DNA from 3 places in the Dietzia sp. Alg238-R159 genome. Region 3 is predicted to be linked to each of the others. Evidence: predicted binding sites of a transcription regulator. Region 3 holds the regulator's gene; each other region holds the start of a gene.

Region 1 (4,149 bases), on a different contig from region 3:
GAGTGGTTGCCCCAGACCACCACCCCGTCCAGGTCGGCGACCGGCGCTCCCAGCCGGGTGGCGAGCTGGCTGAGCGCGCGGTTGTGGTCGAGCCGCATCAGGGCGGTGAAGCGACCGGCGGGGACGTCGGGCGCGTGTCGGTGGGCGATGTAGGCGTTGGTGTTGGCGGGGTTGCCGACCACCACCACCCGCACGTCGTCAGCGGCGTGGGCGTTGATGGCGCGGCCCTGTTCCCGGAAGATCGCCCCGTTGGCGGTGAGCAGGTCGGCGCGCTCCATCCCCTTGCCGCGCGGCCTGGCGCCCACCAGGAATGCCGCGTTGGCGCCGTCGAACGCGGTGTCCACGTCGTCGGTGATCTCGATCGACTCGACCAGCGGGAGCGCGCAGTCCTCGATCTCCATCGCGACGCCCTCCGCCGCGACCACGGCCGACGGGATGTCGAGCAGACGCAGGCGGACCGGGGTCCCGGGCCCGAACACCAGCCCGGAGGCGAGACGGAACAGCAACGAGTAGGCGATCTTTCCGGCGGCGCCGGTGACGGTCACGGTGGCCGGGGTGGCGGTGACCGGGGTGGAGGTGCTCATGCGGGGCGGACCTTCCGGAGACGACGACGGGGTCGGTTCCCACAGTAGCGAGAATCCGACCCCGCCTCCCGCCTCCGCGGGCGGTGTACACCTGACGTCCACCCGCGCGTCGGCTCGGGGTGGATCGACTCAGGCGTGGATCTCGGCGCCCGTCTTCCGGCGGACCTCGTCGATCGTCACGTCCGGCGCCAGTTCGACGAGCCGGAAGCCCTCCGGCGCGATGTCGAGGACGCACAGGTCGGTGACGACCCGCTGGACGCAGCCCTTGCCCGTGTACGGGAGCGTGTTCTCCTGCATGAGCTTGAGGTCGCCCTTGCGGGTGACGTGGTCCATCATCACGATCACGCGGTCGGCGCCGTGGACGAGGTCCATCGCACCGCCCATGCCCTTGACCATGGCGCCGGGGACCATCCAGTTGGACAGGTCGCCGGACTGCGAGACCTGCATAGCGCCGAGGACGGCGACGTCGACGTGACCGCCGCGGATCATGGCGAAGGACTCCGACGACGAGAAGAACGCCGCCCCCTCCTCGGCGGTGATGGTCTCCTTGCCGGCGTTGATCATCTCGGGGTCGAGCTCGTCGTCCGTCGGGTACGGCCCGACGCCGAGGATGCCGTTCTCCGAGTGGAGGGTCACCTGCACACCCTCGGGAAGACAACCGGGGATGAGGGTGGGCATACCGATACCGAGGTTGACGTATTGGCCGTCGGTGAAATCCGCGGCGATGCGGGCCGCCATCTGCTCGTGGGTCCAGCTCATGGCTCAGGCCTCCCTGGTGGTGCGGATCTCGACGCCGGTCTCCTGGCGGCCGACCTCGACGATCCGTTGGACGAAGATGCCGGGGATGTGGACGTTGGCCGGGTCGATCCCGCCCGGCTCTACGACCTCCTCGGCCTGCACGATCGTGATCCGACCGGCCATGGCCACGTCCGGGTTGAAGTTGCGGGCCGTCCCACGGAACTGCAGGTTGCCCATGGTGTCGGCCCTGTGGGCGTGGACCAGGGCGAAGTCGGTGACGATCCCGCGCTCGAGGACGTACTGTTCGCCGTCGAAGACCCGGACCTCCTTGGGCTCGGACGCCTTGGCGACGCCCCCCTCGCCGTCGTAACGCAGCGGCAGGCCCCCGTCGGCGACCATCGTGCCGACGCCGGCCGGGGTGTAGAAGGCGGGGATGCCGGCGCCTCCGGCCCGCATGCGCTCGGCGAGCGTGCCCTGCGGCGTGAGCTCCACCTCGAGCTCGCCGGAGAGGTACTGGCGGGCGAACTCCTTGTTGGCGCCGACATACGAGGCCGTGGTCCGGGTGATCCGGTGCGATTCCAGAAGTTTGCCCAGGCCGAAACCGTCGGTCCCGCAGTTGTTGCTCACCGTGCTCAGGTCGGTGGCGCCCTGCTCGAGGAGCGCGTCGATGAGGACGGCGGGGATGCCGACCAGACCGAACCCGCCCACGGCCAGGGAGGCACCGTCGGGGATGTCCGCGACCGCGTCCGCGGCCGACGAGAAGATCTTGTTGGTCATGTCACGAACCCTATCCGGTGTTCGCATCTTGTACAAGTGTTCGCTCATCGTACGATATGCGGGTATCGTGGGTCAGGTACCGACGTGGAGCGCCTGCGCCCGAGCGCACCACACACCACGCAACGCACCGCCCGCGACCAGACGCACGAGAGGACCGACACCATGCCCGCCACCCTGTCCCACGAGGTCAGCGGACCCCGGTCCGACGACACCCCCGTCCTCGTCCTCCTCGGATCACTCGGGTCCGACCGTTCGATGTGGGACGCGCAGGCCCGGGACCTGTCCCGCGACCACACCGTGGTCGCGGTGGACCACCGGGGCCACGGCACGTCCGAGGTCGTCCCCGGCCCCTGCACGATCGCCGACCTGGCCGCCGACGTTCTGGCCCTGCTCGACTCGATCGACGTGGACCGGTTCCACGTGGCCGGACTCTCGCTCGGTGGCGCGGTGGCCCAGTGGCTCGCCGTCCACGAACCCACCCGCGTGCTCTCCACCGCCCTCCTGTGCACCGCCGCGAAGTTCGGTGAACCGTCCGGCTGGGCCGATCGCGCCACCGCGGTCCGCGAGGGCGGGACGGCCGCGGTCGCCGACGCCGTCGTCGCACGGTGGATCACCGCCGCGCGGGCCGAGGCCGAGCCCGAGCTGGTCGCCGGGCTCCGCGAGATGGTCCTGGGCACCCCGGCCGAGGGATACGCCTCCTGCTGCGACGCGCTGGCCGGCTGGGACAACCGCGCCGAGCTGGGTCGGATCTCCTGCCCCACCCTCGTGCTCGCGGGGGACGAGGACCCCTCCACTCCCCCGGAGGCACTGCGCGAGATCGCCGACGGGGTGCCCGGAGCGGACTTCGTCGTCGTCTCCCCGGCAGCCCACGTGCCCACCGTCGAGATCCCGGACCGCATCACCGACGCGCTCCGCCGACACCTCGACGCCGCACGAAACACGGGCGCGGCGTGACCCGCCCCGACGTGGTGTCGTCCCCGACCGGGTCCGGAGACGACGGCGGGGACCGCCCGGCCTCCCCCGACTTCGTCCAGTCGCTCGCGCGCGGCCTGGCGGTCATCCGGGCATTCGACGCCCGCCAGCCACGCCAGACCCTCAGTGATGTCGCGCGCAACACCGGACTGACCCGGGCGACCGCCCGCCGCTTCCTCCACACCCTCGTCGAACTGGGCTACGTGGACACGGCCGGCTCGGTCTTCTGGCTCACCCCCCGGGTCCTCGACCTCGGGTACAGCTACCTGTCGGCGCTCCCGCTGACGGACCTCGCCCAACCGCACCTGGAGAAACTCAGCTCGCGACTCGGCGAATCCTCGTCCGTGGCGGTACTCGACGGCCCCGACATCGTCTACGTGGGGCGCGTCCAGGTGCGTCGCATCATGACCATCGGCATCACCATCGGAACCCGGTTCCCCGCCTACGCCACGTCGATGGGGCGGGTCCTGCTCGCCTCGCTCCCCGCCGAGGACCTCGACGCCTACCTCGACGCGACGGACCTGCGGGCGCTCACCCCCCACGGCCTCGCCGACGAGTCAGCGCTCCGCGCGGAGCTGGCGCGGGTGGCCGAGCGCGGGTGGTGCGTCGTCGACCAGGAACTCGAGCCCGGCCTGCGCTCGGTGGCCGCACCGGTCCACGACCGCCACGGCGCGGTCAGCGCGGCCCTCAACGTCTCCACCCACGCCGCCCGCTACTCCCCCGACCAGCTCACAGGCGAGGTCATCCCCGAACTGCTGGCCACCGCCCGCGCACTGTCGGCCGACCTCGCCATCGTCAACCGCTGAACCCGAACTGAGGAAAATCCATGCGTGACGTCGTCATCTGCCAACCCCTGCGCACCCCCGTGGGACGCTTCGGCGGGGTGTTCCGCGACCTGGACGCGAACACCCTGGCCACCGACCTGCTCACCGCCCTCGTCGAGCGCACCGGCCTGACCGGAGCCGACGTCGACGACGTGGTGCTGGGACAGGGCTCCCCGAACGGCGAGGGGCCCGCCATCGGCCGCATCGCCGCACTCGACTCCCCCCTGGGGATCGACGTGCCGGGCATGCAACTC
Region 2 (4,149 bases), on a different contig from region 3:
GGAGCGGCTCTTCACCCGGGGTGAGGGGCACCTGGTGTTCATCTCGTCGGTGAGTTCGTTGCGCGGCATGCCGAAGGCGCAGAACACCTACGGCGCGACCAAGGCGTTCGTCTCGGCCCTGGCGCAGGGTCTCTACGCCGAGCTGGACAGTGCGGGCAGCCGGATCAAGGTGACGGACATTCTCCCGGGGTATATCCGCACGGACATCAACCGGTCGGTGAAGACCGCGTTGATGACCGAGTTCGACGAGGGCGTCGACGCGCTGGTCAAGACGATCGACGCCGAGCCCACCCGCGCGCTGGTTCCCGCCAAGCCGTGGAAGGCGATCGGGCCGCTGCTCACGCTCCTGCCCGAGAAGATCAGCCGCCGCTTCGTCTGACCCACTGGTGGCCCCACCCGGGCGCCGACGAGGGCCGCGCCGTCATGCCCGGCGCGGCCCTCGTGGTGTCAGAAGGGTGGCGGGTCGATGAGTTCGTCGAGGCGTTCGTGGAGTAGGGCGCGGATGCCTTTTTCGATGTCGCTGTGGTGGGGCTTGTTGCGGGCCCACCAGCGGCTGGCGCTCTCAGGGGTGGCGCTGGCGGGGGTGGCTTTCTCGGGCGTGGCGTCCTCGGCCGCGGCGGCGCTGGAACCGGCGCCGCCTGTGCTCGTGCCGTTCCCGGTGCCCGTCCCCGTGCCGGGCGCGGGTGGGGTGGGGTCAAAGGTGCGGGCGCGTTCGGCGTTGCGGCGTTCGGTGCGGTGGCGGGCCGCGCGGCGCGACCAGAACGTCGGCTCCGCGTCGGCCTTCTCGTCACCGGTGGGCCCGGGGCTGCGGCGTTGCTGCCGGGTCCACGCCTCGGTCTCGGCGCGGGCCTGTTCACGCCGGTACTCGGCCAGTGGGCCGGAGGGTCGGGTGAGCATGGTCGAACCGTCCGGGGTGCGCACCAGCAGGGTGCCGTCGGGCTGCAGGTCGTAGATCCAGTCCGAGAAGGTCTTGAACCGGTGATGGCGCCGGCACATTGCGGCGAGGTTGCCCTCGATGGTGTGCCCGCCCCGCTGGGGGTCGGCCTGATCGAACGGCACCACATGATCCAGATCACAGGCCTCGGCCGGGATCGCACAGCCGGGGTGGCGACAGGTGCCATCGCGCAGCCGGATCCGGCGGGCCAACTGGGCACCGGGCCGGTATTTCAGGGCGGCGCGGGCGTCATCGGCGGCCCCGATGCGCGGATCGATGGGCTCGAAGGTGGCTCCGTCGCTGGTGGCGAGCATGTCGAGCAGGGCCTGCAGGGCGGCCTGGCCGGTGCGGGTGAACTCCACTCGGGCGCCGCCGGCGTCGCGGGCGGTGTTGCCGGTGGCGATGACGGTGACCTTCGGCCGCAACGCCACCCCGGCACCCGGCGCGCCGGGCCGGCCGGGGCGGGCCGGGGTGCCGGCTAGGCCGGGATCGCCGCACACCAGGGACATCAGGGCGTCGGCGCGACGCTCGGCGATCGAGTAATCCTCAACCTCATCAGCGCCAGTGCCGTGGCCAGTGGTCGCGCCGCCAGTCCCAGCGCCCGCGGTGTCGGTCTCGGCTTGGGTGTTGGCGGCGGCTTGGGCGTCGGCGTACTTGTGGTCTTTCACGCGCTGGTCGAGGGCCTCTGCCAGGACGGCTGCTTCCTCGGTGGCCAGGATCGCCGAGACACTGGACATGCCATCGACGCCCTTATGGAACCGCACCCCGCGGGTGCGGGCCGCTTCCTGACGGCGCAAGCGGATCCCGTTCGCGTCGTAGCGGGCGATGATCGCATCGACGTTGCCGCGGATGGCTTTCTCACCAAGGCGCACCCCGCCCTCGATCGCGGCGAGATACTCCTCGACGACCTGCCGCTGCACCGCCTCGAGCACATCGACGTGGACGGTGGCCATCTGCGAGGCCAGGATATTCGCAGCCTGCAGATCCAGCCGCCCCTGCGCCATCGCGGACAGGATCGCCGGATACCGCAGGTGCAGATCGAGGGCGAAGGTGATCATCCGTTCGGCCCGGCCCGTCGAGATCGCCATCGCCGACACCACGTACCCGGCCGCGACATCGATCGGATCGAGRACCGCATGACCGGGCCGACACTCACCGCCGCCCGCCCCGGACTCCTCCCGACGCTGGCATTCGACAAACAACTCGTAACAGGCCACGAACCGGCGCGCCGCCGCACGATTCTCGCCCATCCACCCCTCCCGCGCCGCCGCCCGCAACCCCGACAGCGACACGGGCGCCGCGGAACCGGCGCCGCCACCAAACGAGGGCGAGCCACCAGACGAGGGCGAGCCACCAGACGAGGGCGAGCCACCAAACGGGGACGGGCCACCGGCCGCGGCGTCTGCGTTTCCGCCCATGTGCTCCACCCCCTGACCGTCCGGCTACCTGGTATCGAATCTGTGTTCTATGATACGCACACGCATTCGAACAAGCAAGGGTTTTTTCCGCTTCTGGCCTATCCATTGAATTGCAATCACCGATCGCCCATTTCAGCGAAATGTATGATCCACTCTTCTTGATTGCTTGGGGTGGATGCCCCGTAGACCCAAACTCGGAGGCGTTCCATGACCAAGACCATCACCTGTGCCGGAGCCGTGGCCGCCGCGCTCCTCGTCTTCTCTACGGGGGCCGCCGCCGCCCAGACTTCGGAAGCCACCGGCTCCGACTCCCTCCCGGGAGCATCGGAGACCGAGGGGGGCTATCTCGGCGAGGCTGGCGAGCTGCTGCCCGGTTCCGTTACAGGTTCTCTGCCCGGTTACGCCTCCGGACCGCTGGGTTCCACCGCCACCCTCGTGTGCAATCTCGGTTCGGCGGCCGGCGCTGCCGCCAACCTGATGGGCGTGCCGTTGCAGGTTCCGGTGGGAGTCATCTGCATGGTCCTCAACCCGGTCGCCGAGTCGGCGGATGCGCTGCTCGAGGGAGACGTCCAGGGTTCCGTCGGCGCGGTGGTGTCCGGCGTGCCGCTGGTCGGCGCGTCGCTCGAGGATCAGATTGACACCGGGTCCGCCACAGAGTCGGTGGAGGGGTCCGTGGGTGATCGACTGGGTTCTGTCTCCGAGGCCGCGCTGACTCCGGAGAACTGAGGCGGCTTCCGCGCCCCGCGCCCCGCGCCCGGACTCCAACCCCAAGGCCCTGGCTAAGGGGCGGGGTCGATCCGGGTGGTGGGCGTCGGCCTACCTAACGCTGCTGGCGCCCGAAGGCGTGCGGTTCGACGGGCTGCTGCGCCAGGGGTAGGCCCGACACCACGAGTCGGTAGGACTCGGTGACCAGCTCGGAAACCATGTCCGCGGTCAGCGTGCCGCCGGGGTGCAGCGAGATCCAATGCCGCTTGTTCATGTGGTACCCGGGCGTGATGTCGGCGTGCGCATCGCGCAGGGCCATTGAGTCCGACGGCAGTGCCTTGAGGATCACCTGACCCTCGCCGTTGACGACCGCGTGGAACATGAACATCTTCCCGCGGACCTTGAACACATCGAAGTCCGGCCCGAACGGGAACTCCAGAGTCGACGCGGGCAGTTCGCGGGCGCGCATCGCCGCGCACTTCTGGAGTTCCCGTCCGTTCATGCCGTCGACGCTACCGTCGCCGGCTCTGCGCCCGGGCGAGGGGGACGCTGCGGTTCGCCCGGCGTGTCGTCGTCCCGGACCAGCCGGGAGACGAGCGGGTTGGCGAGCGTCCCCGCGAACTGCAATGACCCGGCCTGATCGGTCAGGTCGACCATCTGCCGCGTATTACGCAACTGCAGGCGGTTGAGACACGAGTGCTTGAACCGCGGAGCGAACAGCGCCTCCCAGGTGGGACGGTGCACCTCGCCGTCGTGCACCCGGCCGTCGTAGTCCCCGCCGTCGTGGTCCTCGCCGTTGTGCCCCTCGCCGCCGCGACCCTCGCCGCCGCGGCCGCCGCCGGGAGCCAGGGTCTCCAGGCACTGCCGCGTCTCGTCCCAGAACTGATCCGCCTCGAGCACCCCGGCGACGTCGAGGATCGAGGCGAGGTGGCGCAGCACCCCGTCCATGACGTCGGTGTGGACGCTCAGTGCGGCTGTCTCCGCGTCCACCACGTGGCGGATCCGCTCGAGCCCAGAGGGCAGAGGCCGGTCACGCACCACGGCGACCTCCTCGCCGATGTCCTTGAACAGCGCCCGGCGCACGGTGTGGTC
Region 3 (4,149 bases):
CCCAGTACCCGCATGGCGGGATGGAGTCCCTGGTCTCGGATGCGTCGCTCGCCGCGAGTGGGCGGATCATCGCCCGACGTAAGGGCTCACCGGTTCTCACGGTCGCGGAGTTCCAGGATATCCAGGCCACTGCGAGGGCGGAGGTCCCCGGTGCGGTGGCGTCCGCGATCTCGGCGGCGGTTCCCGCGCTGATGGCCGCCCAGTCCGTGTCGGGCCGTTTGGCGGAGGTGCCGGCAGACGTCGCCGACGATGTCCGTCCCTCGCTGGACTTCCTCGTCGGACAGGGATTCCTCGCACGCCATCCCTCGGATGTGCTCCCACATCTGGAGCGGCATGTGCGGGCGGTCGGTGTCCGGTTGGACCTCGCGGAGAAGTCTCCCGCCCGGCACGGCGAGCTCACGGCGAAGTTGAGCCGCTCCGAGTCGACCGTCGAGGACGCATGCGCGGCCCTGCGACGGCGGCCGGGCGGGGCGCGGGCGTGCCGGGATCTGCGGTGGATGCTCGCCGAGTACCGGGTGGGGCTGTTCGCGCAGTCACTGGGTACGGCCCGTCCAGTGTCGGCAGAGCGGATCGACAAGGCGGTGGCGTCTGCGCTCGCCCCACGGTCGTCCAGATGACGTTGCGCGGTCAGCGGCTCGCGCGACGCTCTCGGAGGGCGATGATCTCGCGTTCGAAGTCGTCGGCCGAGCTGAACTGCTTGTACACGGATGCAAAACGCAGGTAGGCGACCTCGTCCAGATCCTGCAGAGGGCCCAGGATGGCGAGCCCGATCTCGTGGGCCGGAACCTCGGACACACCGCCGGAGCGCACTGCGTCCTCGACCTGCTGGGCGAGGCGACGGAGAGCGTCCTCGTCGACCGATCGTCCCTGGCACGCGCGGCGGACACCGCGAACGACCTTGTCCCGGCTGAACGCCTCGGTCACCCCGTTCCGCTTGAGAACCGTCAGCAGTGGCGTCTCGAGCGTCGTGAACCGGTGTCCGCACCGGGGGCACTCCCGTCGACGCCGGATCGCCTGTCCCTCGTCGACGGATCGTGAGTCGATCACCCGGGAGTCCTCGTGATGGCATGTCGGGCAGTACATTCCCGTGGGGCCCTTCGTCGACCGGAGTTCACACGTCCCGGATCGTGCCTGACGGAACGCGGGGGTGGCAGACCGCCGCCCGCGGTCCATTCTAGGAGGCCCGCTGCCCGGTCACGCGTAGGCGGGTCCGCCGAGGAAGGCCACTGCGAGAAGCATGATCACGCCGAATGCGATCCCGCACGCCAGCAGTGCCCAGGCCGGCACGTCGTCGACCACCCCGGTGGACACCGGGGCCTCGACGTGGCACGCCCGCGCGCGGTCCGTCGAGACCGGGCGCACGAGTACACGCCGACCGGGGGCGACCGATGTGACGGTGGCCGGACGGGCCGCCACCCGCGGCCGGACGAGGTTCCCCGCACGGGCGGACGTGACGGCCAGCCGATTGCCCTCGGGTCGGACCAGCGTGCGCCGCGGCGCAGGCGTGGGACGCACGAGCACCGACACATCTCTCGGCCGGTCGAGGTGAGCGCCCTGTCCACGATGGTCATCGGGGCAGACCTCGGTCCACCGCACGGCCGGACGTGGGTGGGACTGAAGCTCGACAACGGTCATGGTGGCTCCCTACTCGATACGGTGTGCGATCAGGGTTCGCACACCTGTATGTCTGTCTCAGTACATCTGTTCGAATCCGAACTCCCCTAGAGTTGTATCACGCGACTCCGACACAATCACGATTCGCAGAGGAATTTCTTCGAACACGTGTGTGGCGCAAGGCGGTGGTTGGCACTAGGGTGTAGACAGATCACAGCGTCGAACATTCATTCGCCGAAGGGACCCCACGAGATGCCGAAGCCCGATTTCGAGTCACTGACGGACCGACAGAAGAGCGTTCTCCTGCACATCCACGACACCGTCAAGGAGCGTGGTTATCCGCCGAGCATCCGCGAGATCGGGGACGCGGTCGGCTTACAGTCCACGTCGTCGGTGGCGCATCAACTCCGCACGTTGGAGAAGAAGGGCTTCCTGACGCGGGATCCTCACAAGCCGCGCGCGGTCGACGTCCACGGTGTCCCGGGGCAGAAGTCACGGGGCCGCCGGTCACCTGCGCCGGAGCCCCAGCGTCCGGGAGGCGCGGTCGAACCCGTCTACGTACCCGTCCTCGGCCGGATCGCGGCGGGCGGGCCCATCCTCGCGGAACAGGCCGTCGAGGAGATCTTCCCCCTGCCGGCGGACCTCGTCGGGTCAGGTGATCTGTTCATGCTCAAGGTCGTCGGCGAGTCGATGATCGACGCCGCCATCTGCGATGGCGACTACGTGGTGGTCAGGCGGCAGAACGTCGCGGACAACGGGGAGATCGTCGCCGCCATGATCGACGGGGAGGCCACGGTCAAGACCTTCCGGAACGACTCGAGCGGAGTCTGGTTGTTGCCCCACAATCCGTCGTTCAGCCCGATTCCGGGCGAGCACGCGACGATCCTCGGCAAGGTCGTGACGGTGTTCCGGAAGCTCTGAGCCCGTTGTTCGATTGACGCGCCGCCCGTCCCCGCAGGGGTCAGGCGGCGCCGTCATGTGGATCGCGGACCGCGAACTCGTCCAGTTCGCCGGCCACGGACGCGGGCAACCGGACCACCAGCCGGGTTCCGTCCTGGGTGTGTTCCTCCTCGACCACCGCGCCCTCGGCGTGGACCCGCGACACCACGTCCCCGCGGGAGTACGGAACGGACAGGGTCAGCTCGGTGTCCCCGGAGGCGACGATCTGGGTGATCCTCTCGAGGAGCTCGTCGACGCCCTGCCCGGTGACCGCCGAGACGAACACGGCGTCGGGTAGCGCGTGGTGCAATTCGGTCAGGACCACGGGATCCGCGGCGTCGATCTTGTTGATGACGAGAAGTTCGCGGGGACGCTCCGCGTTCTGCTCTTCCACCACCTCGTTGATCACCTTGCGCACCGCCTCGATCTGGCGGAGCGGGAAGGCATCCGAACCATCCACCACGTGGAGGAGCAACTCGGAGTCGACGACCTCTTCAAGAGTCGACCTGAAGGCCTCGACCAACTGGGTCGGCAGATGCCTGACGAATCCCACGGTGTCCGTGAAGACGACCGCCCTGCCGTCGGGCAACTCGGCCTTCCTCGTCGTCGGATCGAGGGTGGCGAACAGGGCGTTCTGAACCAGGACGCCGGCTCCGGTGATCCGGTTGAGCAGGCTGGACTTCCCGGCGTTCGTGTATCCGGCGATGGCGATGGACGGCACCGGAGTGGAACGCCGACGGTGCCGTTTGGTGTCCCGGGACTGCTTCATCCCCTTGATGTCGCGACGCAGACGGGCCATCCGCTCGCGGATCCGGCGCCGATCGGTCTCGATCTTGGTCTCACCCGGGCCGCGAAGACCGACGCCGCCGTTGCTGCCGGCACGGCCGCCCGCCTGGCGGGACAACGACTCGCCCCAACCACGCAGACGGGGCAGCATGTACTCCATCTGGGCGAGCGTCACCTGGGCCTTGCCCTCACGGCTGGTGGCGTGCTGCGCGAAGATGTCGAGGATCAGCGCGGTACGGTCGATGACCTTGACATTGACCGCCTTCTCCAGCGCGAGCAGCTGCCCCGGGGTGAGCTCGCCGTCGCAGATGACGGTGTCGGCGCCGGTCGCCGCGATCACGTCCTTGAGGACGCTGACCTTGCCCGACCCGATGTACGTGGCGGCATCGGGCTTGTCGCGGCGCTGGATGAGCGCGTCGCACACCTCCGATCCCGCGGTCTCGGCGAGCTGGGCGAGCTCGTCCATCGCGGCGTCCGCCTGTGCGGCGGACCCTTCGGTCCAGACACCGACGAGCACGACACGTTCGAGTCGGAGCTGGCGGTACTCGGCGTCGTTGACGTCCTGGAGTTCGGTGGAGAGCCCCGCCACCCGGCGCATCGAGGATCTCTCCTCGAGCTGGAATTCACCGATGGATGGATCGAGGTCGCGTGTCGGCCGGTCAGCGGCCGTGTGATCAGTAGTCATTCGGGTTCATCTTCTCACACCGGGCCCCCCGGTGTCCCGTTCGAGACGGTGTGCTACCGACCACGGTGGTAATGACCGTGGGCGACGAGTGTGGACGGACCGGTGAGCGAGGACCCGGCACCGGT

The links. The regulator LexA, encoded in region 3, represses DNA repair genes until DNA is damaged. The targets are predictions, from matches to a motif close to CGAACANNTGTTCG.
Region 1: the regulator LexA is predicted to act here: its motif matches at 2,110-2,123, upstream of G6R20_RS14835 (CoA transferase subunit A).
Region 2: the regulator LexA is predicted to act here: its motif matches at 2,388-2,401, upstream of G6R20_RS04265 (HNH endonuclease signature motif containing protein).

The regions. Positions count from the first base shown of each region.
Region 1 covers NZ_UNRI01000007.1:90,333-94,481, reverse strand. The annotation lists gene G6R20_RS14845 (malate dehydrogenase) at 1-584, opposite strand, end outside; gene G6R20_RS14840 (3-oxoacid CoA-transferase subunit B) at 714-1,343, opposite strand; gene G6R20_RS14835 (CoA transferase subunit A) at 1,347-2,099, opposite strand; gene pcaD (3-oxoadipate enol-lactonase) at 2,262-3,053, shown strand; gene G6R20_RS14825 (IclR family transcriptional regulator) at 3,068-3,877, shown strand; gene G6R20_RS14820 (acetyl-CoA C-acetyltransferase) at 3,898-4,149, shown strand, end outside.
Region 2 covers NZ_UNRI01000001.1:906,383-910,531, forward strand. The annotation lists gene G6R20_RS04260 (SDR family oxidoreductase) at 1-379, shown strand, start outside; gene G6R20_RS04265 (HNH endonuclease signature motif containing protein) at 448-2,184, opposite strand; gene G6R20_RS04270 (hypothetical protein) at 2,560-3,078, shown strand; gene G6R20_RS04275 (MmcQ/YjbR family DNA-binding protein) at 3,173-3,559, opposite strand; gene G6R20_RS04280 (GNAT family N-acetyltransferase) at 3,556-4,149, opposite strand, start outside.
Region 3 covers NZ_UNRI01000002.1:312,786-316,934, forward strand. The annotation lists gene hrpA (ATP-dependent RNA helicase HrpA) at 1-617, shown strand, start outside; gene nrdR (transcriptional regulator NrdR) at 628-1,083, opposite strand; gene G6R20_RS06210 (hypothetical protein) at 1,195-1,635, opposite strand; gene lexA (transcriptional repressor LexA) at 1,867-2,535, shown strand; gene hflX (GTPase HflX) at 2,576-4,024, opposite strand; gene dapF (diaminopimelate epimerase) at 4,078-4,149, opposite strand, start outside.